One region of the Geobacillus sp. JS12 genome, then DNA from elsewhere that is predicted to be linked to it. Evidence: riboswitches for the same ligand, from Rfam matches in the RefSeq annotation. Region 1 holds a riboswitch; each other region holds the start of a gene.
What was found. Region 1 has a riboswitch for cobalamin ahead of A0V43_RS06365 ((2Fe-2S) ferredoxin domain-containing protein). Riboswitches for the same ligand answer to the same signal wherever they lie in the genome.
Positions count from the first base shown of each region.

Region 2: another riboswitch for cobalamin. It lies ahead of A0V43_RS01895 (ribonucleoside-diphosphate reductase subunit alpha); the one in region 1 lies ahead of A0V43_RS06365 ((2Fe-2S) ferredoxin domain-containing protein).
Region 3: another riboswitch for cobalamin. It lies ahead of A0V43_RS09295 (ABC transporter substrate-binding protein); the one in region 1 lies ahead of A0V43_RS06365 ((2Fe-2S) ferredoxin domain-containing protein).

Region 1 covers NZ_CP014749.1:1,280,490-1,287,835, reverse strand. The annotation lists gene A0V43_RS06385 (glycerophosphodiester phosphodiesterase family protein) at 1-747, opposite strand, end outside; partial or broken gene A0V43_RS20890 (IS1634 family transposase) at 774-968, opposite strand; tRNA gene A0V43_RS06375 (tRNA-Gln) at 1,196-1,267, shown strand; partial or broken gene rraA (ribonuclease E activity regulator RraA) at 1,504-1,988, shown strand; cobalamin riboswitch at 2,047-2,240, shown strand; gene A0V43_RS06365 ((2Fe-2S) ferredoxin domain-containing protein) at 2,425-2,823, shown strand; partial or broken gene A0V43_RS06360 (energy-coupling factor ABC transporter permease) at 2,824-3,566, shown strand; gene A0V43_RS06355 (energy-coupling factor ABC transporter substrate-binding protein) at 3,571-3,864, shown strand; gene A0V43_RS06350 (energy-coupling factor transporter transmembrane component T family protein) at 3,848-4,573, shown strand; gene A0V43_RS06345 (energy-coupling factor ABC transporter ATP-binding protein) at 4,570-5,367, shown strand; gene cobJ (precorrin-3B C(17)-methyltransferase) at 5,432-7,213, shown strand; gene A0V43_RS06335 (sirohydrochlorin chelatase) at 7,249-7,346, shown strand, end outside.
Region 2 covers NZ_CP014749.1:360,433-367,778, forward strand. The annotation lists gene A0V43_RS01885 (C39 family peptidase) at 1-743, opposite strand, end outside; gene asnB (asparagine synthase (glutamine-hydrolyzing)) at 1,030-2,937, shown strand; cobalamin riboswitch at 3,516-3,710, shown strand; gene A0V43_RS01895 (ribonucleoside-diphosphate reductase subunit alpha) at 3,842-6,124, shown strand; gene A0V43_RS01900 (ribonucleotide-diphosphate reductase subunit beta) at 6,238-7,278, shown strand.
Region 3 covers NZ_CP014749.1:1,908,910-1,916,255, forward strand. The annotation lists gene cbiB (adenosylcobinamide-phosphate synthase CbiB) at 1-376, opposite strand, end outside; gene A0V43_RS09285 (adenosylcobinamide amidohydrolase) at 373-1,845, opposite strand; gene A0V43_RS09290 (FecCD family ABC transporter permease) at 1,842-2,876, opposite strand; gene A0V43_RS09295 (ABC transporter substrate-binding protein) at 2,863-3,819, opposite strand; cobalamin riboswitch at 3,960-4,158, opposite strand; partial or broken gene A0V43_RS09300 (NUDIX hydrolase) at 4,228-4,694, opposite strand; partial or broken gene A0V43_RS21015 (IS982 family transposase) at 4,817-5,225, opposite strand; gene A0V43_RS09305 (IS982 family transposase) at 5,607-6,485, opposite strand; gene A0V43_RS09310 (PH domain-containing protein) at 6,646-7,260, opposite strand.

The sequences.
Region 1 (7,346 bases):
GAGCCCGCGGCCATGGGCGGCGCGCACCCACTCTTCGGTGACGGCTGAGAGCGGCAAGCCGATGCCATCGGCATAGACGGCGATTTGTTGCAGCAGCTCGTCGCCGCCGCTGTGCGCTTCCTTTTCGCCGACCAATTGAATGAGCGGGACGCCGCGCGGGATGAGCGGGCGGAGCGCTTGCAAGCTTTCCGGGTGAAACGATTGGAACATGACGCGGCGCTGTTGCAGGAATCCGTGTTTTTTCAATAGATGGACGACCGCCTCTTCGATGCCGGGCTGTTTCGTTTCGATGTACAACGGGGCTTCCACACGCTCCGCTTTCAGCATCCGAACCACCTCATCAAGCGTCGGAACGCGCTCGCCGGCAAAGCGTGGATCGAACCACGATCCGGCATCCAATTTTTTGAGCTCACGCAATGAAAAATCGCTGACCCGCCATGGCGATCGGTGCGGGTAAACTGTTTCGACATTTGTCGTCCGGGCGAGCGTTGCATCATGCAGGGCAACGAGCTTCCCGTCTTTCGTTGACCGCACATCGACTTCGATATAGTCGGCGTTCATGCGGGCGGCGAGGCGGTAGGATGAGAGCGTATGCTCCGGCGCGTATCCGGACGCGCCGCGGTGGGCGATGACGGCGGTTTTCGGCTGGCTGGATGGCTGCCAGGCAGCTGTGGCCGCTAAGACGATCGGCAGCGATAACCAAAACAATGCGCAAAGATAGAAGCGAAAAACCGTGATCGGGCGCATATACATCTCTCCCCTTCCAGTATCATAGGAGAAAGGAATCGCGAAATGCTTTTGGCCAGATGTTCCAAGACGGCGCGATCCACTTCATCTTCGCGCCCGAACGAATCCATCACCTTCGCTTTCGCCTATTTGGCCTTTGGATCCCATTCATTGTGAGCAAGCTGGAGATAAGCAACGGTTGTTCCATCCTTGTTTTTGCGTGTGACTGGTCGTATGTACATGCCTATATTATAACATATACTTTATTTTTAAAAGAAAAAAATTAATAAATCGCGTGCCTATGAAATCCAGCGTTTTTTCCTAGGATCCACATCACGAAACCCTTGATATAACAGCATTTTGGTCATTTCCATTTGCCTAAAATGACTTCAAAACTGTCGAACTCGGGATTCAGTTTGATGCATAAAGTGCGTTATCATGCCGCATACTGTAAACGACAACAAAACGTTGGGCTATAGCCAAGCGGTAAGGCAACGGACTTTGACTCCGTGATGCGCTGGTTCGAATCCAGCTAGCCCAGCTGAATCGCCGGACGGGGCTCGTTCGTCCCGGCAGCCAAAACGGCTTTCGCCATGTTGTGCGGGGCCGTTTTTTCGTTCGCCGGAAAGCGGGGACGAGAACATCTTTTTATCGTTTTCAGCGGCCCCGCAAGGACACGCATCCGATGCCCGAACAGAAGCAACGCCGCAAAAAATGTGGAGTCGGCAGGATTTTGACGAATGGTGACGAATGAAAAAAACGAAAGGGGAGAGGATCATGAAAACAGCTGATTTATGCGATCAATTTTTAGACGAGTTGCAAGTATGCGAACTGCCGTTCCAATCGTACGGCGGAAAGCGGGCGTTTTCCGGGCCGATCGCGACGGTCGACGTGTTTGAGGACAACGTCCTTGTCCGTGAAGCGCTCGAGACGGTGCCGCCGGGGACGGTGCTCGTGGTTGATGGAAAAGGCTCGCGCCGCGTGGCGCTATTAGGCGACCGGTTGGCGCAAATCGCCTGCGACCGGGGGCTTGCCGGCATCATCATCCACGGCTGCATTCGCGATTCGGCGGAAATCGGCCGCATGCCGCTTGGGGTCATGGCGATCGGCACGTGCCCAGTGAAAAGCAAAAAAGAAGGAAAAGGCGCCCGCGACGTTGTGCTTGAGTTCGGCGGCGTCCGCTGGGAGCCGGGGCATACGTGTACGCAGATGCCGACGGCGTTGTCGTCGCCCGCGAAGATTTGTCGGCAAAAAACGGTTGACGGCCGCCGTCAAGTTGTACTACGATGAAAACGGATGCTTGTTCCATGACAAGATCAATAGGCGAGAAACAAACAAGGTGCCTAAGCCTGCTTAAAGGCTTGGGTGAAAAGGGAAGCCCGGTGAAAGTCCGGCACGGTGCCCGCCACTGTGATGGGGAGCTTTGCGGCAGCAAGTCACTGAAGGATGCTTCGGGAAGACGCCGCCAAGCGATGATCCTAAGTCAGGAGACCTGCCTTGTTTGGATCGGACGGATGCCTACGGGACTATAGGCAGACGTGCGGGAGAATGATGGCTGCATTGGGCCTGTTTGGGCCGTTTACGGCTTTCGTATACATTTTTCTGCACCTCTGCTGTAGAGGTGCTTTTTCTTTTGCCGAAAACCTGCCCGTCTGTCTGCGTCTAAATTCTATCATTCTAGCCAAAAAGGGGGATTCGGTGGCGACATGGGATTTGCGGGGAATGAAGCATCATGTGCTCATTTGCAACGGAGGGACGTGCCTCCGCCATGGCGGGGATGACGTGACAACGGCGGTGCGCGAGGAGATCGCCCGCCTCGGGCTTGACGACGCTGTCCATACAACAAGGACGCGCTGCAACGGACGATGTCAAGACGCGTGCGTGATGATCGTCTATCCACAAGGCGTTTGGTATCGACAGATGACGCCGGAGCGGGCAAAGGAGGTTGTGCGCGCCCATTTGGATGAGGGGCTGCCTCTTTTGGAATGGGCGACGTATGAATACGAAGGCCAATTGGTGTTGACGCCGGCCGGCGAACGGGAGGCGCCAAGCGGAAAACGGAAAACGGAACATGCTGCGAAAGGAGTGAAGGGATAAATGAAGAGAGCGGTTCGATGGAGCGGAATGGCGGCTTTGTTCGTTTCCTATTTTTTGTTGACGAATGAAAATGAAGCGTATGCCATGCATATTATGGAAGGATTTTTGCCTGTCAAATGGGCGCTGTTTTGGTGGCTGCTGTTTTTGCCGTTCTTTGTGTTCGGATTGCGGCGGCTTGTGCATACGCTGAAGCAGCACCCCGAACATAAGCTTCTGATGGCGTTAGCTGGCGCGTTTACATTTGTATTGTCGGCGTTGAAAATTCCATCCGTCACCGGCAGCAGCTCGCATCCGACCGGGATCGGCTTCGGCTCGGTTTTGTTTGGACCATGGGTGATGGTGGTGATCGGCACAGTCGTTCTTCTCTTTCAAGCGCTGCTTCTTGCCCACGGAGGAGTGACGACGCTTGGGGCCAATGCGATGTCGATGGCGATCGTCGGCCCGTTCGTCGCGTACGGAGTGTATCAACTGTGCCGAAAAGGGGCGGTATCCAATCGAGCGGCTTTGTTTCTTGCCGCTTGTTTGTCTGATTTGGCTACATATGTCATGACGTCCCTGCAGCTTGCCTTGGCGTTTCCGTCTCCTGATGGGGAGTCACCGCCTCGTTTTTGAAATTCGCCGGCATTTTTGCCATTACTCAAGTGCCGTTGGCGGTGACGGAAGGCATCATAACGGTAATCGTCTGGAACTGGCTTTCCTCCTATCAAGCTTCTCCGCTGTTCCAAAAGGAAAAGGGGGCGTAATGCGATGAAGAAAAATGGCTTGCTCGTGTTGCTGGCTGCTTTGCTTGTCATCATTCCGCTTTGGTGGGCGCGCGGATCGGAATTCGGTGGAACGGACGATCAGGCGGAAAAAGCCATTCAAACGCTCAACCCGCATTACCGGCCGTGGTTTGAGTCGATCTTCACCCCTCCAGGCGGCGAAGTCGAAACGCTTCTGTTCTCGCTGCAAGCCGCGCTTGGCGCCGGCGTGATCGGCTACGTCGTCGGGTTGTACAAAGGGCGTTCGGAGCGGAAAAACAACCATGATTCGCGAGTTTGACCGTTGGGCGTATGACAACCGGCTGCGGGCATGGCGGGCGGAGTGGAAGCTGATCGTGGCGTTTGTTATGCTTGCCGTTGTCATGATGGGCGGCTGGCGCGAACAATGGCTTGTGCTCATCGGAATGGCGTATTGGATTGTCGCTCGTGCACGAGTGCCGTTTTCCGTGTATGGAAAAGCGATGCTCGCCGCCTCCGTTTTTTTAGGGCTCAGCCTGCTGACGCTCGTTGTGTCCGTGTCGGTTCCTTTTCAAATAACTTTCATCGACAGCCAGCTGCAGCCGGCTGCAAAGCTCGCCGTTCGCTCCCTTGCCGCCTGGTCGTGCTTGTTTTTCCTTCTCATTACGACGCCGGCGCCGGACTTGATTGCGGTGCTGAGGCGAATGCGGCTGCCGGCGGCGCTCGTGGAACTTTGTTTTCTTATGTATCGCTTTATCTTTTTGCTCGAGCAGGCGGCCGCAGAGCTGATGCTGGCATTGCGGGCCCGCAGCGGAGGAACGCATTGGCGGCATGGCGGGATGCTGATGTACCAACTGTGGGTGAAAACGTGGCAGTCGTATGAAGCGTTCAGCCGTTCGCTTGCGGCGCGTGGAGGCGTCGCGTCGGCCGGGCATACGCATCAGCGGGAAAAAGCGCATGTGCCTCTTGTCGATGTTGCGGCCGGCATCATCATGGCTTTGCTGCTTGGGTGGACATGGTGGAAAGGGTGAAAACGTTGCTGCTGCGGATGGAACGAGTGAAATACGCTTATCAAGCAGAACGGTATGTGCTGAATGGGATTGATTGGGAAATTCCAGAGCGAAAAAAATGCGCCTTGATCGGGCCAAACGGCTGCGGCAAAACGACGTTGTTTCTTCATTTGAACGGGCTGCTGCGGGCGCAGGAAGGAGCGGTGTATTGGAAAGGGCGCAACATGTACGAACGCGGCGCCGATTGGGCGCAATGGCGGCGTGAAGTCGGCATCGTCTTCCAAAACCCGGAGCACCAAATCCTCGCCCCGCTCGTGCGTGATGAATTGGCGATCAGCTTAGTCCATGCCGGAATCGATCGAGAAAAAATGGGGGAGGCGCTTGCCGCGATTACGGCGGAATACCATCTTCAATCTTGGCTGGACCGCCCGACCCATCAATTCAGTCTGGGACAGAAAAAATGGCTGACGCTCTGCTGTGCGATGGCGGCCAAACCGGACTTGCTCGTATTGGACGAACCGACCGCCTATTTGGATCAGCATCAGACAAAGCAGTTTCTCAAACAAATTGATGCCATTCACCGAGCGGGGACGACCGTGTTGATCGCCACCCATGACATGGATTTCGTCTGGCAGTGGGCGGATGTCGTCGCGGTCATGCACGAAGGGCGGATCGTGATGCAGGGGGCGCCCGAGGACGTATTCGCCGACCGCCAGCGGCTGCTGGACATTCGCTTGGATGTTCCGCTGTTTGTGCGGCTTTGGCAAGCGTGGCGGCCAGAGGAAAAGATCGTCCCCCGATGTGTTGCGCCGTGAAAGGGACATGAGCGGCGAATGTGGTGTGAAAAATGGGGGCTAGGCGGCAAAAGGAGGGATCATGATGAGCGGCAAATTGCTCATTGTCGGCTTTGGCCCGGGAAGCGTCGACCATATGACGAAACGGGCTCGGGAAGCGATTGAAGAAAGCGACGTCATCATCGGCTACAAAACGTACATCGAACTTGTGCGCGATCTGATTGTCGGAAAGGAAATCATCAGCACCGGCATGACGGAAGAGGTGAGCCGCGCCCAAGCGGCGGTGAAGTGGGCGGAGCGCGGCAAAACGGTCGCCGTCATCTCCAGCGGCGACGCCGGGTTGTACGGCATGGCCGGGCTCGTGTATGAAGTGTTGATTGAAAAAGGGTGGACGAAAGACAGCTCGATTGAAGTCGAGGTCATCCCCGGCATTTCCGCGATCCATTCGTGCGCCGCTTTGCTTGGAGCGCCGATTATGCACGATGCCTGTACGATCAGCTTGAGCGACCATTTGACGCCGTGGGAGCTGATTGAAAAGCGGATTGACGCCGCGGCGGCGGCCGATTTTGTCATTGCGTTGTACAATCCGAAAAGCGGGCGGCGCACTCGGCAGATTGTGGAGGCGCAACGCATCCTGCTCCGCCATCGTGCGCCGACAACGCCCGTTGGACTCGTGAAAAGTGCGTACCGCGAACGGCAGCATATCGTCCTCACCGACTTGGCGCATATGCTGGACCATGAAATCGGCATGTTGACGACGGTGATTATCGGCAACTCAACGACATTCGTCCATGACGGCGTGATGATCACGCCGCGCGGCTACCAGCGCAAGTATCAACTAGCAGCCGCCGTCCAGCCGCTCAAGCCGCATGAGCGGCTGCGCAAAGAGGCGGAGCCATGGGCGCTCGACCAGACGAAGCCGCTGAGAGAGCCGGATGAAGGGAACGGAGGAGCGCTTCAGCCGTTTGCTACAGCTGCCTCCGCTTTCGACGACGAGAAAGACCGTGGTTTTGCCGCCGTTGCGGTTTTGCCGCCAGCTGTGGACGCGGCGGCGAAGGAAGCTGGATTGGCACCGGCAGCTTCCGCTTTTCCGCTGCCGGAGGAGCCATTCGCCCAAATGGAAAACCGGCCGTCATCCACTCTGTTGCATCGGGTGAGAGAAACAGCGGAGGACGCGCTTGCAGCATTGGAAAGAAGAACGACAAAGAAGGCGTCCGCCGTGCTGTTCGAAGCGGCAGTGAGCCCAGGGGTGGCCAACAAGCAGTTCACCCCGGAACAGCTCATCGCGCTCGCCGAAGCGGTCGGACCGGACGGGAAAATGACGTACACGCCGGATCATTATATCAAAATCGAGCGGGTGACAGAGAATCCAAAAGGGCTTGTCGATCGGCTCGCTGCTGTCGGACTGATGGTGATGCCGGTTGGTGATGTGCTGACGGTGAAGGCATGCGACTTTTGCGATGGAGAGAAAAAAGACGCGATTCCATATGCCGAGGAATTGGCGCGGCGATTTGGCGGCATGGCGCTGCCGAAAGAGTTGAAGCTTGGCATCAACGGCTGCGGCATGGCATGCTACGGCGCGGTGCGCGAAGACATCGGGCTTGTGTACCGGAAAGGGAAATTTGACTTGTTTTTAGGCGGAAAAACGGTCGGCCGCAACGCCCATCCTGGTCAGCTCGTTGCGGAAGGCATCCCGCCGGAAGAGATGGTGGCCATTGTGGCGGACATCATTGAACAGTACAAAGAACATGCTCATCCGAACGAACGATTTCATAAATTTTTTGCCCGTGTGAAACAAATCGGCCGCTTTTCGTATGAGGAGGCCAAGACAGCGGCGAAGATCGAAACGCCGGCATGCGGTGAGTAACCTCGGATGGAGCGATATAAGAGAGGAGAACGAACATGAGAGCCATTTTGTTTGTCGGCCATGGAAGCCGCGACCCGGAAGGAAATGAGCAAGTACAGCAGTTTGTCGACCGCCTGCGGCCGCGTCTTTCTGC
Region 2 (7,346 bases), 920 kb from region 1:
TCCCGGTACGTGATTTTGATCGGGCCTTGCGGGGTTTGCCATTCCCGAAAGGCAGAGGGAGGAAGAGGACGAAAGGTGGTGTTGGTGATCACCCAAACCGGTGCGCCTTTGGCCAAGTATGTATAGATGTTCTCAAACGATTGCCCTGTTAAGTCGATGATTTGGTTCGGCAAGTACCGCTCAGCCAACTGCTTGATCGGCTTATGGTACACGCCGTATCCAGGCTTCGATAACGTATACATATCGCCGACAAACCCTTCATTTGGGTGGCCGTAAAACACTTGGCCATTCCGCACTTGATACGGAGTAGGGTTTTTCTTGATTTGTTTCGCCAACGTCATCTTATCGACGCGAATGCCGGCATGATTCAAGAGCATGGCCAAGCTGGTTACTTCGCATCCCCTCGGCAGTTCCGGAAGCTGAGACAAAAGAGGGGCGTCAATCAGGACGGATGTCCTTAGCGCTTGTTTCTTTGAAGAGGCAGCTGATCGATTCGCCTCCTTTGCTTGATTGCTGGGGGACGGATTGGTTTCTCTGCTGTTTCTGTTCTGTATGAAGGCTTTGATGGCATCGCCTGTCTGGGCCGAACTTGCATAATAGGATAATGAGGCGGCCAATAGCAAGAAACAGGAAATATACAATCCGAGCGACAGTTGATCCATCCTCCCGTTCAGAGGTCTTCTCAAGAGAACAAAACAAAGGGAAACGATGAGAAAAGTCAAAAAAAGGATAAGCGCTAACAAGCCATTCTCAACTCCTTTGTAACACGTGTGTGTTTTTATCGTAACAGATCGATGTGCAAAAATGGTGAAATTCACACTTTCTCCATACTTTATCGTTAATATTATGAGGAACTGAACATCTTGCCGGCAGTTTTCCTGAAAAAATGGAAACAGATTGTTTTTGAAACTTGATGTTGTGTACGATAGAATGAAAGTGTCTTTGTATAAATCATTTTAGTTTCAAACAAAAAGGTTTTTGGTGTTGTTTTTGGATTCTTCTTAGCAAAGTGGAGGGACAATCATCGCCATGTGCGGTTTTATTGGCTGTATTCATGATCGCCCGAGAGCGATTGAGCAAACATGGAAAACAACGTTGATGGAGATGAACCGCCTGATTACGCATCGCGGCCCCGACGATGAGGGGTATTTTTTTGATGAATACGTGAGTTTTGGCTTTCGGCGGCTGAGCATCATCGATCTGGAGGCGGGGCATCAGCCGCTGTCTTATGAAAACGACCGCTATTGGATCATTTTTAACGGGGAAATTTACAACTATCTTGAATTGCGGGAGGAGCTTTCGGCGAAAGGATATTCGTTTGCGACGCATTCGGATACCGAGGTGATTGTTGCCCTTTACAGCGCCGAAAAAGAAAAAGCGGTCGAAAAGCTGCGCGGGATGTTTGCGTTTGTCATTTGGGACAAGCAAGAGAAAACGGTGTTTGCGGCGCGCGATCCGTTCGGCATTAAGCCGTTTTTTTATGCGGAGCAAGGAGATCGCACGTTTTTCGCTTCGGAAAAGAAAAGCATCTTGCTCGCTCTGGAACAGGAGTCGCTAAACGGCGATTCCCTGCAGCATTATTTAACGTTCCAATATGTCCCTGAGCCGCTGACGATGTCGGCCGGCATTTGCAAGCTGGAGCCGGGGCATTATCTCAAGAAACAAGTCGGAAAACCGCTCACCATTCATCGTTATTGGAAGGCATCCTTCGAGCCCATTCGCCAATCGGAAGAGGAGCTTGTCAAGAAAATCCGCGATGCGCTGTTTGATTCGGTCAACGTCCATATGCGCAGCGATGTGCCGGTCGGTGCGTTTTTGTCGGGAGGTATTGATTCATCGTTCATCGTCGCCATCGCGAAACAATTCCATCCGCACCTGAAGACATTTTCCGTCGGGTTTGAGCGGGAAGGGTTCAGCGAAATCGATGTCGCAAAAGAAACCGCAGAGAAGCTTGGGGTAGACAACATTAGCTATGTCATCTCACCGCAGGAGTATATGGAAGAGTTGCCGAAAATTATGTGGCATATGGACGATCCGCTTGCCGATCCTGCGGCTGTGCCGCTGTATTTTGTCGCTCGTGAGGCGAGAAAGCACGTCACGGTTGTGCTTTCCGGCGAGGGGGCGGACGAGCTGTTTGGCGGCTACAACATTTACCGCGAACCAGAGTCGTTGCGGCTGTTTGCGCGCATGCCAAACATCGTAAAAGCGGTGTTGCGGGTGATCGCGAAGATGCTTCCGGACGGAATGAAAGGAAAAAGCTTTTTGGAGCGCGGAACGACGCCGCTTGAAGAACGGTATGTCGGCAATGCGAAAATCTATAGCGAAAAGGAAAAAGCGGCGTTGCTCAACACGTACCAAGAGGGGCGCGAATATACGGCGGTGACGGCTCCTTTTTACCGCGAAACGCTTCATGACCCACCCGTCAACCGGATGCAGTATATTGATATTCATACATGGCTAAGGGGCGATATTTTAGTCAAAGCGGACAAAATGACGATGGCCCATTCGCTTGAGCTGCGCGTTCCCTTTTTAGACAAAAAGGTATTTGAGGTTGCTAGGCAAATCGCCCCTAACATGAAAACAGCCAACGGCACGACGAAATATATTTTGCGCAAAGCGGCTGAGGGCATCGTACCGGATCATGTGTTAAACCGGAAAAAATTAGGGTTTCCCGTGCCGATTCGCCACTGGCTGAAAAACGAAATGTATGACTGGGCGAGACAGCTCATCAACGAAAGCGAAACCGATCATCTGTTCCATAAGGACGTGCTCTATCGGCTGCTGGATGAACATGCCCGCCACAAGGCGGACCATAGCCGCAAGCTGTGGACGGTCTTGGCGTTTATGGTTTGGCATCAAGTCTATGTGGAAAAGAAGTACGATTTTGCTCCATCCGCACAAAGCGAGAAGCGGCCAGCGTCTGTTTTGGAGGCGTAGCAGGGAAATGAAGCGTCCCGGAGCTCAGTCGGGACGCTTGTTCATCGAAAGAGGCTGATTTCCGAGCGAAGGAATTTATATAGATGCAATTTGAAGCTTTAACATTTGTAGCTTTTACCGAGCATTTGATCGACTGTCGGGCGACCGAACAACGCCGCTTTCAGACCCATGTATGGGTCTGTGAAGCGGGTGGTTGTTCGGTCTTCCGTTACGCCTTGGCGTGACGGAGGCAAGCCTGTGGCTTGCCTTCGACAGTCGAAAAATGGACAAGTGACTTTTCCATCAAGGATATGTTAAACTTTTTCGTTGCATCTATATAGTTCGTTTTGATGTTCGATTTTGATGGGCGGTTGAGATTGGGCGTTTGAATCCCATTTTGCGTCCCCTCCTTCATATGATTCGTACATGGTGAATCGTAGCAAGTTTTTATGAACGAAATATGAACAAGGAACGATTTTTATGTGGAAGAGAAAATTTGATTCACTCACTCTTGCAATTTTCCCGGTTTTGGTATATGCTTGTTCCATCAGGATGCTAAATACTATATATTGGTTTTGAAGTCTTGTTGTACAACTACATATCGTTCTGCCAAGCAATGGTGTCCATCAGGACTTAATAGGGAATCCGGTGCGAATCCGGAACTGCCCCGCAACTGTATGTGCGGACGAAATGGGATGGCCACTGGCGGCAAGAGCCGTTCGGCGCGCCGCTGGGAAGGCCCCAAAGTAGGACGATGCACGAGTCAGGAGACCTGCCTTGCTTGGAACGTTTCATGTTCTTCGGGGTGTGAGAAGATGAAACGATAGGGGAAAAGAAAAAGGGTTTCGTATGCCTTTTTTCCGTCTGTCGTTTCATCCGCTCGCCTGCCCGAGCGGATTTTTTTATGGAAGGAGAGGGGAAACGAATGACCGTATTGACGAAAATGATCATCCTCGATGACCAAGGGAAGCCGGTTTCGTTTTCACGTGAAGAGTTTGCGTCGCTGATTGGGCAAGCCGCCGCTGGATTTGGCCGTCTGTCGCTTGATGAATACGTCGAGCGTGTTTGGCAGCTTCTCAGTCGAAAGGAGTCCGTCACGGTAGAACAGCTGCACCAAACGGCTATTTTGGAAGGACTTTCTTACATTGATGAAGATGAGCCGGAATGGACGTTTGTGTGCGCCCGGCTGTATTTGCAGAAACTGTACCGCGAGGCGGCACGGCAGCGCGGGTACGATGAACGCGAGCGGTATGGCGATTTCTACGCGCTGCTTGTTGCGCTGACAGAACAAGGGGTGTACAGCCCGTTCTTGCTTGAACGTTATACGAAAGAAGAAATTGATGCCATCGGTGCGTTTCTTGATCCGGAGAAGGACAAGCTGTTTACGTACATTGGGCTGCGCACGCTCGCGGATCGGTATTTGGCCCGCGATTATGAGCGACGGCTGTATGAATTGCCGCAGGAGCGGTTTTTGGTCATCGCCATGACGCTCATGGCGAATGAACCACCCAAGCGGCGCCTTGAGCTCGTGAAGGAAGCGTATTGGGCGTTAAGCAACTTATACATGACTGTGGCGACGCCGACGCTTGCTAATGCCGGGAAGTCGTACGGCCAGCTGTCGAGCTGCTTTGTCGACACGGTCGATGACAGCTTGCAAGGGATTTATGACAGCAACACCGACATCGCCAACTTGTCGAAATCGGGCGGCGGCATCGGCGTTTATTTGGGGAAAATCCGTTCGCGCGGCAGCGACATTAAAGGGTTCAAAGGGGTCTCCTCCGGCGTCATCCCGTGGATGAAGCAGTTGAACAATACAGCGGTGAGCGTCGATCAGTTGGGACAGCGAAAAGGGGCCATTTCCGTCTATTTGGATGTATGGCATAAAGACATTTTTGCGTTTCTCGATGCGCGGCTCAACAACGGCGACGAACGGCTGCGGACGCATGATTTGTTCACCGGCGTTTGCATCCCTGATTTGTTCATGGAGCAAGTCGAACAGCGCGGCGACTGGTATTTGTTTGATCCGCATGAAGTGCGGAAGGTGATGGGGTTTAGCTTGGAGGATTTTTATGATGAGGAAAAAGGGTGCGGGAGTTTCCGCGAGAAATACTGGCAATGCGTCAACGAACCAAGGCTGTCGAAAGAAAAAGTGCCGGCGATCGACGTGATGAAAAGCATCATGCGCAGCCAGCTCGAGTCGGGGACGCCGTTTATGTTTTACCGCGATGAAGTGAACCGGCAAAATCCGAATCGCCATCTCGGGATGATCTACTGCAGCAACCTTTGCACGGAAATCGCGCAAAACCAAAGCCCAACGGTGATGAAGCGGCAATATGTAAAAGACGGGATGATCATCATTGAGAAAATCCCAGGCGATTTTGTCGTCTGCAATTTATCGTCGATCAACTTGGCGCGGGCGGTGACCGATGGGGTTTTAGCGCGGCTCATCCCGATTCAAATGCGGATGCTCGATAATGTCATTGATTTAAACAATATTCCGGTGCTGCAGGCCGGCCTGACGAACGAAAAATACCGCGCTGTCGGGCTTGGAACCTTTGGCTGGCATCATCTTTTGGCGTTAAAAGGTATTCGCTGGGAGTCGGAGGAAGCGGTCCGCTATGCCGACGAGCTGTATGAAACGATCGCGTATTTGGCGATTCAAGCGAGCATGGAGCTCGCCAAAGAGAAAGGGAGCTACCCGGCGTTTCCGGGGTCGGACTGGCAGACGGGCGCTTATTTTGAGCGGCGCGGCTACGAAAGCCACGGTGAATTGGATTGGGATCGGCTGAAGCAAGATGTGGCCCGCTACGGGATGCGCAACGGCTATATCATGGCCATCGCCCCGAACGCATCGACGTCGATCATCGCTGGCAGTACGGCAAGCATTGATCCCATTTTCTTAAAAGTATACGCCGAGGAAAAGAAAGATTATAAGATTCCCGTTACGGTGCCGGATTTAAACGAACAGACGACATGGTATTACAAATCGGCGTACCATATCGACCAACGTTGGAGCATCAAGCAAAACGCCGCCCGCCAGCGCCATATCGACCAAGCCATCTCCTTTAACTTCTACGTCATGAACACGATTAAGGCAAAAGAGCTGCTCGATTTACATTTGACGGCATGGAAGTCGGGGTTGAAAACGACGTATTACGTGCGTTCGACATCGGGGACGATCGACGAGTGCGATTCTTGCGCGAGCTGACCATGGGGCGCAACAAACGCCTTTGGTCGGGCTTTCCCTTCCTTGTGCGGGAGGGGCGTCCGCGGTTGGTCGCGCATCACGATACTTGAAAGAGAAAGGAAGGAATCGACACCATGACGATCCGCTTAGTCAAACGGCCGATTATGGATCCAGAGGCGCCGAACCGTTCGACGGGCATCATCAACGGCCGCTGCTCGAATGTGTTGAACTGGGACGATATCGCCTACCCATGGGCGTATGCGAAATATAAGCGAATGCTCGCCAACTTTTGGACGCCGTTTGAAATCAATATGTCGCAAGATGTGAAGCAGTTTCCGCAGCTGACCGACCGCGAGCAGGATGCGTTTTTGAAAATCATCGGACTCTTGGCGCTGCTTGACAGCATCCAAACCGACTACGCTGGGCGCGTCGCCGATTACATTACGGACCCGAGCATCAATGCGCTCATGATCATGCTCGCCCAGCAGGAAGTCATTCACAACCATTCCTATTCGTACGTGCTCTCGAGCCTTGTGCCGAAAGCGAAGCAAGATGAAGTATTCGACTTTTGGCGGAACGAACCGACGCTGCGCAAGCGGAACGATTTTGTGACGAACGGCTACAAGGCGTTTGCCGAAGATCCGAACGTGGAACATTTGCTGCGGTCGATCGTCTTTGACGTCATTTTAGAAGGATTGTTTTTCTACTCGGGGTTCGCCTTTTTCTACAACCTCGCGCGCCAGCAAAAAATGGTGGCGACGAGCACGATGATCAATTACATCAACCGCGACGAGCACATTCATGTTGATTTGTTTGCGAAAATTTTCAAAGAAGTGTTGAACGAATACCCGGAGTATCGGACGCCGGAGCTTTCCGATTTTGTCCGTGAAACGTTTACGAAAGCGGCTGAGCTGGAAATCGAATGGGCCGGGGAAATCATCGGGAATGACATCGATGGCATCGACTTGGCTGATTTGGAAGCGTACATTAAGTTTTACGCCAACGTCCGCGCTCATCAGCTCGGTTTTGACCGCCCGTTTGACGGCTATCGGACGAACCCGCTCCGCTGGATTAAAGCGTATGAAGAAGTCGACCTCGGCAAATCAGACTTCTTCGAGCAAAAACCGCGCCAATATACGAAAGTGCAAGTCGATAATGGGTTTGATGAGCTGTAAGGAAAACCGCGTTGGGGCATCGTCCAACGCGGTTTTTTACCGGAAAACATGATTAACGGAGGGATTCT
Region 3 (7,346 bases), 630 kb from region 1:
CAACGATCATCGACAGCGCCCGCCGCGCCTCGGGAAGATCGCCCGCTTCAAGCGGCCGGCGCACATCCTCAGCCGCTTCAGCGAGGCTTTTCGTCGCAATGGCGGTGAAAATGAGGGCCGCCTCGATCGCCACCCCTACGTATACGGACAGCGCGTAGCCCACATAAACGATGAACGCCGATATCCCGTAAACAGCGGCCAACACGACCGCCACGGCCGCCGCCCCTTTCGCCCGCCGCTTCGTTCCTTGATTCCAGCGGCGGTCAAGCCACGCAATCAGCGTTCCCATCCCGCGCACAGGGTGCGGCAGCCAGCGCGGGTCGCCAAGCAGCGCATCCAACAGCAAAGCCAACGTCATTGCCAGCAAATGCGTCATCGCCGCCCCCTCCGCCGCTTGTAGCGGTCAAGCGCCTCGATCGTCGCTTCATACACGAGCCGACCGATCGCGCGCCCGAGTTCCGTCGCCGTTCCGGCATAGGCAAACGTCCGCCCGGTTTGCGTCGCCGCCACGGCGAGCGAATCGGTCGACGTGCCGGTGGCAAGCGTCCTTGTTTCCGGGTCGCAAACGGAACGATCGGCGAGCGCTTTTACCTTCGCTTCCGTCGCCGTCATCATCGCCTGGACAAACGCCGCTTCCGTCAGCACTCCGTCAATGACAATCACCATATTGATCGTTCCCGGCCTTGCCGCAAGCGGCTTATGCTGCCACGCCCGAGCGGCATCAACCGCATTGCCGACGCCAGCGGTTGCCATGACCGCCACCGAAAACGCTTCCCCTTCTTTCTGAAGCCAAACGGCATCACGGACATCAACCGCCGTCATCATGCCGATCGTTCGTTCCGGCGAAAACCCGTGCTGCTCCAAATAGCGGCGCATGTCTCCTTCCGCATCGCCGCAATCGTAATCCAACCCGACTTGGCGGTTGACAAAATGGGTCGCCCATTGAAACCCAGCGCCGATCAATGCCGAGGACAGGACGCGAAGCGGCTGGCAGGAGGCCAGAACAGCGGCGTCATCAAGAAAGGACAAACGCAGCCCGCCGGCCGACGATTCTTCTTGTTTCCCTTTCGGCACGAACGAAAACATCGGCTTTGCCGCCGCCGGATGAGCCAGACGCACAATCGGCGCGGCAAACACTTCCTCAAGCAGCGCCGGCGTCATCACATCTGTCGGCGTTCCAAGCGCCGCTGTTTTTCCTTCTTTTAACACAAGCACCCGGTCGCAATATAAGCTAGCGACGTTCATATCGTGAAAGACGGCGACGACCGTCAAATCGCGGGAGCGGGCAGCTTCCGCGAGCCGGTCCAAAAGCCGGACTTGGCCGCTCACATCCATATGGTTCGTCGGCTCATCCAGCAAGAGCAGCTGCGGCTTTTGGGCAAGCGCCCGCGCCAAATAGGCGCGCTGCCGCTCGCCGCCGCTTAGCCGCTCAAGCGGCTCATCGATTTTATCAGCCAAGCCGACCGCACGAAGCGCTTCTTGAACCGCCGCTTCATCCTCTTTTGTCCACGTCGGAAACAAGCCGCGCTGATGGGCGTAGCGGCCGAGCGCCACCGTTTCTCTCACCGTATAGCCGGCCGCCGCCTCCACTGTCTGCGGCAGGACGGCGGCAAACCGCGCCCATTGCTTCGCAGACAGCGCCAAAAGCGGCTGGCCATGAATCTTGATCTCACCGCTGGCAAGCGGAAGCTCTTTGCAAATGAGTTTCAGCAGCGTCGTTTTTCCGCTGCCGTTCGGCCCGACGATGCCAAAAAGCTCCCCTTTTTCCACGGAAAACGTCACACGATCAAGCACTTGCTTTGGTCCATACCGATGCGATACGGCCCGCACCTCGAGCATCATCATCCCATCTTTCGCTTCATTTTTCGGAAAAACAAGACGGCAAATAGCGGGGCGCCGATCAGCGCGGTGATGACGCCGATCGGCAGTTCGCGCGGTTCGATGATCGTCCGCGCCGCCACATCGGCAAGCACAAGAAACGCCCCGCCATACAAGAGCGACAGCGGCAGCAGCACCCGGTAGTTTGGCCCGCACACAAGCCGAACCATATGCGGAACAACGAGCCCAACAAAACCGATCGTCCCGGACACCGACACCGCCGCGCCGGTGAGCAGCGCCGCCGCCGTCAAAATGATGACTTTTCGGCGCGTAACATCAACGCCGACATGAAGCGCCGCCGCCTCGCCAAAAGCAAACGCGTTCAACTCGCGGCCGTTGGCGAGAAGCACCGCCGCGCCGATGAGAAAAAACGGCAACAAAAGCCCGCTGTATTTCCAGCCGCGCATCGCGACGCTTCCCATCAGCCATGAGATGATTTGCCGCAATTCTTCCCCGGTCAAAGCGATCATCAGTGAAATGAACGCGCTGAAAAACGCGCCGAAGATAATGCCGGCTAAAATGATCGTCTCAACCGACAGCTGCGGCTCAACCGCGCGAGTGAACGCCAAAACGGCGACAAGCGTCGCCATGCCGCATAAAATGCTCACGATCGGCAGCGTGAACGTGCCAAAGAGCGGCCATTGCCAGCCGAGAAAGATGACGAGCACCGCCCCGACCGAGGCGCCGGACGAGACGCCGAGCGTGTACGGATCGGCGAGCGCATTTTTTAACAGCCCTTGAAACGCGGACCCGGCCAGCGCCAATGACGCCCCGACCAAAAAAGCGAGCACGACGCGCGGCAAGCGGATCGCCATCACGATCGGCACCCAATCGGCCGGAATGTCAGACGGAAGCGGCATACCAAACCATTCGGACGCAAGAATGCGAACAATAGAAGAAAAGGGAATCGACAGCGATCCTGTCGATATCCCTACGAGCAACGATAACATGGCCGCCGTGACGGCCAATATATACATCCACGTTTTACTTGAACACATCCGGGTAAATGGCTTTGGCAAGTTCCTCGACCCCTTCGACAAGGCGCGGACCCGGGCGGCTTACTAAGTCGGTGTTGACGTCATACACCCGCTTGTTTTTCACCGCCGGCACGTCTTTCCAAGCGGCGCGCGCAAACACTTGCTTCGCTCCGCCGTATGTGGTGATGATGACGTCCGGCTTATAGGCCACTGCTTTTTCTTCCGTCACCATCGGCCAGCCTTCCAAGCTGCCGGCGACGTTTTTCGCTGAAATCACTTGAAGCATCTCATCCATAAACGTCCCTTTGCCGGCTGTATAAATTTGCGGCGGCGGCGACACTTCAATCCAGACGTTCGCTTGTTTGTCCGCCGGGATTTGTTTCGCTTTTTCTTGAATTTGCGCAAGCTTCTCTTTCATATCCTTAATCACTTGCTTCGCTTTGTCTGTCGTCCCGGTCGCTTTGCCGATCAATTCGATGGACGCATACACATCGTCGAACGACTTCGCGTCATTCACGACAAGCACGGTGATGCCGGCGTCTTTCAATTGCTTGAGGCCATCGCGCGAGTTATGGGCGCTTGACGCGTGGGCCAAGACAAGGTCGGGTTGGAGCGAAATGATTTTCTCGACGTTGAATTCCATGCCGCCGATTTTCGTTTTCGTTTTGACGTCTTCCGGATAATTGTCAAAATCGCTGACGCCGACGATCTTATCGCCCAACCCCAACGCATAGGCGATTTCCGTATTGCTTGGGATGAGCGAGACGATCTTTTTCGGTTCCGCTTTGATCGTGACATCCTCGCCAAGCCCGTCTTTCACCGTCACCGGAAACGCCGCTTGTTCCGTTTTCGGTTCTTCTTTTTTCGCAGGCTCGGTGCTGCCATTCGCCCCGCCGCAGCCGACGAGCACGGCGGCCAAAAGGAAGAACACCGCCACCACCGCCGGCCATGTCCAACGTTTCATCCGTCATTCCCCCTTCAGTGATGTATGTACAATAAAAAACGCCCATTCCGCCTAAATCTGGGAATGAGCGCGAAACAGACCGCCAATGGGCACAACAATGCCCTGTACGACTGTTTCCGCGTCTCACCCCCGAAGATTCGGAAACTGCGGCAAGCAAGGCAGGTCTACTGGCTCATGCTTCATCCTACTCTGAAGCCTTCCCGTACGGAAAACAGCGCAAGCCATCTGTCCGTACAGTGGCGATTTCATTTCGTCCGCATTGACAGTTGCGGGGACAGCTCCGGATTCCCACCGGATTCCCTATTAAGCCTTTTCGGCACCTTGCTGCGAATGGATTCAGTTATGGGATATGGACATTTTTATAATAATGCAGCGTTTAGCATTTGACAACTATGAATTTACAGCACTTCACCTTCCCACTCTTGTAGATAATCGAGACGGATTCATGACCCATGCTTCATACGGAACAGAGCATCCCCTTTTCATCGCATCGAGCACCCGCGATTTCAAATGCGGCCATGTCACATATTCATCAATATTCGACTCATCGATCAACACAAACTTCGCCTCTTGAATTTCCTCAGGCTGGGAAAAACGTTTCCTTTCACATATGTCGCTTTAAATGCAATGTTTATGATATTTTTAGTTTCATTGTAGTACACGCCGCTGACCCCAATGAGACGGATGTCAACGCCAGTCTCTTCATGCACCTCACGATGAACGGCCCGATCGAGCGGCTCGCCCGGTTCAACTTGTCCACCCGGCATTTCCCACGTATCGGAGCGGTCATAGCTTTTAACAAGCAAAACCTCTCCCGTGTCATTCGTAATATAGGCTGAAACGGTGATAATGGCTTGTTGGTGTTTATCCATCAAGCTCTCCTCCTACATCGCGGAATGATCCTAGCTCTCTCCTGCAGAAAAAAAGCAGCTGCCCCATCTATACTGCCATCTTGAAAAAAATAAGGAAAATCCGTGGTGCTAGTTGAACATTAACGCCTCACGTGATGACACAGCGCAAGAGGGACAAGATCTCCACAACAGCATAGGCATGATGTTGTCCGTGCCTCGCTAGTTGGTGACGGATCTATTAGAAAAACTCTATTTAACGGAAAAACGGAGCAACCGACAACAACAGTTATATCGAGAGCGTTCAGGGAACATCTCCCTAGTGAATAAGTTTCCAATGACATACTGATACCCTGCTCGTTCCGAAGTAAAACAAAACAACTTTCCAAGAATATGAATGGCGATTATGACCCATTTCCTTGCTTTAACAAATGACGATTTCAGCGCTACAATACATTTAGAGCCGCCAGACAGTTGCGCTGATACCAAGAACAAGATCGCCGTATATTGCTTTTGAATTTCCGCTTGATCCGTTGTAAAATGAAGACGCTCTTGTATGGGATATTTCTCCTTTCTAATGTTAGGTGAGCACTTTCATTTTAAAAGGAGATTTTCATACAAGGACTATTTTTATGCTCGTCTGATTTTATCTAGCACCACGGGTAACTAAACATCATGCAATACATATCTTTTTATATATATTCAGAATTTAACTTCTTCTTATAATTGATAACGCGGTAAAAATAGAGTGTAAATTAAAAATTTCCAAACCTATATTTTAATATTCCTTCTGTGTCTTAAAACACTTAATTCAAAAAAGTGTTTATCCACCAGACTCTCGGCATACTCGCATTATATACTGGCTTGAACATTAATACAAAACCGTGGAAATTCTTTATTACAGCTTATATACCTTAAACCCGTGGTGCTAGTTGAGCGCTAGCGCTCAACTAGCCCGAGAACAACAAGTGAGTAAGCCAGTAAAATACCATCCAGTGCCGTTTCAAATCCAGAAACCGAGTTCGCGCGAATCTTGGTGATCCGATACGAATCGACTAAAATCGAAAACACGGTTTCCACCACTTTACGTTTTCGCTTCATCCATTGTTTCCATGCATCCGATTGGCGAATTCGCTGATTGTTTCGGACGGGCGTCCAAAACGCGACTCGGTGCTCTTCGTACAGCTTCTTTCGCAGCGTTTGGCTGATATACCCTTTGTCACCGAAGTTATACGGATGTGGAATTTGCGTCATGACGGTTTCAGCGGCCACCCGGTCGTGACAAGACGCTTCGGTGATAACATATCCCATCGGCAGCCCTTGATCAGTCACTTGAAGGTGCAGCTTCAATCCGTAGTACCATTGCTTTTTGGAAGCGCAATATCCGATGTCTGCCATCTCTTGAAATTGTTTGACGCGATGCATTCTTGCCGTATGGCACAACGGGAGCGGCAAGCTGTCAACGACGGCATAGGCATGATGTTGACCGCGTTTTGCCAGCTCATGACGGATCCATTTGATGGCGAAACCAAGCGCCCGGCAACGGCGGTTGTATCGGGAGCGTTCAAGAAACGAGCCGTTTGTGAACAAATTTCCCGTGACAAAACGATGCCATGCCCGTTCGGATGTAAAACCGAGCAGCTTTCCTAAAAGATGAATGGCGATGATGACAGCGTCCTCTTGCTTTACCAAATGGCGATTTCGACGGTGAAGATGCACCTGAATGCATGAAAGTTGAGCAGAAACAAAAACGAAAATGGCGGCATATTGCTTTTGAATCTTGGCTCGATCTGTAGTAAAATGAAAGTGCTCTTGCATGGGGATTCTCCTTTCGAATGGCAGGTCGCACTTTCATTCTACAGGAGATCCGCCAGCAAGGGCTATTTTTATGCTTGCTCAAGTTTATCTAGCACCACGGGTTAAGGAAAGATACCTCGCCTCTGGCACGGCGTCTTTCCCCGATACAACCTTCATCTCGTCACTGTTGAATATATTTGTCAAACACAAAGCCGAAATCCTTCACCGTATAGTTCTTTTTCGCTTCCGTCAGCCAGCGAAAAGCGTATTCATTCACGGCTTGAAAATCCGCCGACACATTGGCGCCGTCACCGCGCATGTTGGCCAACACCTTGGCCGCCAGTTCCAAACTCCGCTCCGCATAGTTGAACTTCGTTTCGTTTTCATGGCAAATGTCCGCGATCGCCAGCAGCGATTTATACAAATCTTTCAGTTCCTCAATATGCTTTTTATGCACATCAATGGAGTAGGAATGTGATCCAATTTTAAATTTAATTTCCGCGTCCAAATCGACCGTCCCGGCCGTCTCAAGCGACACGTCGGAAATCGGATGCTTGTAGTAATCGTAGCGGCGCAGCGTCCGTTTTTTGCTCGCGGCGCTCGTGCCGTCCAAATGAATGAGCGCGCGGTTGGTGAAGCAATATTCATCGGATTTCGACTTGATGAGAAAATAGATTTTTTCTCCATCCTCGTGCATCACATAATCATCGGCATCCACTTTGTCGTAGTCTTTCGGCTGAATAACCGAGCCGATGTCGCTTAGCCCAAGCACATCGGCGGCGACTTTTCCAAACATGCTCATGTTCCTCCGGCTCCTTCCACGTTTTATCGGTGCCCACCTATTGGCGGATGAACGGCGTTTTGCCTTAACAAGGCGCCGTA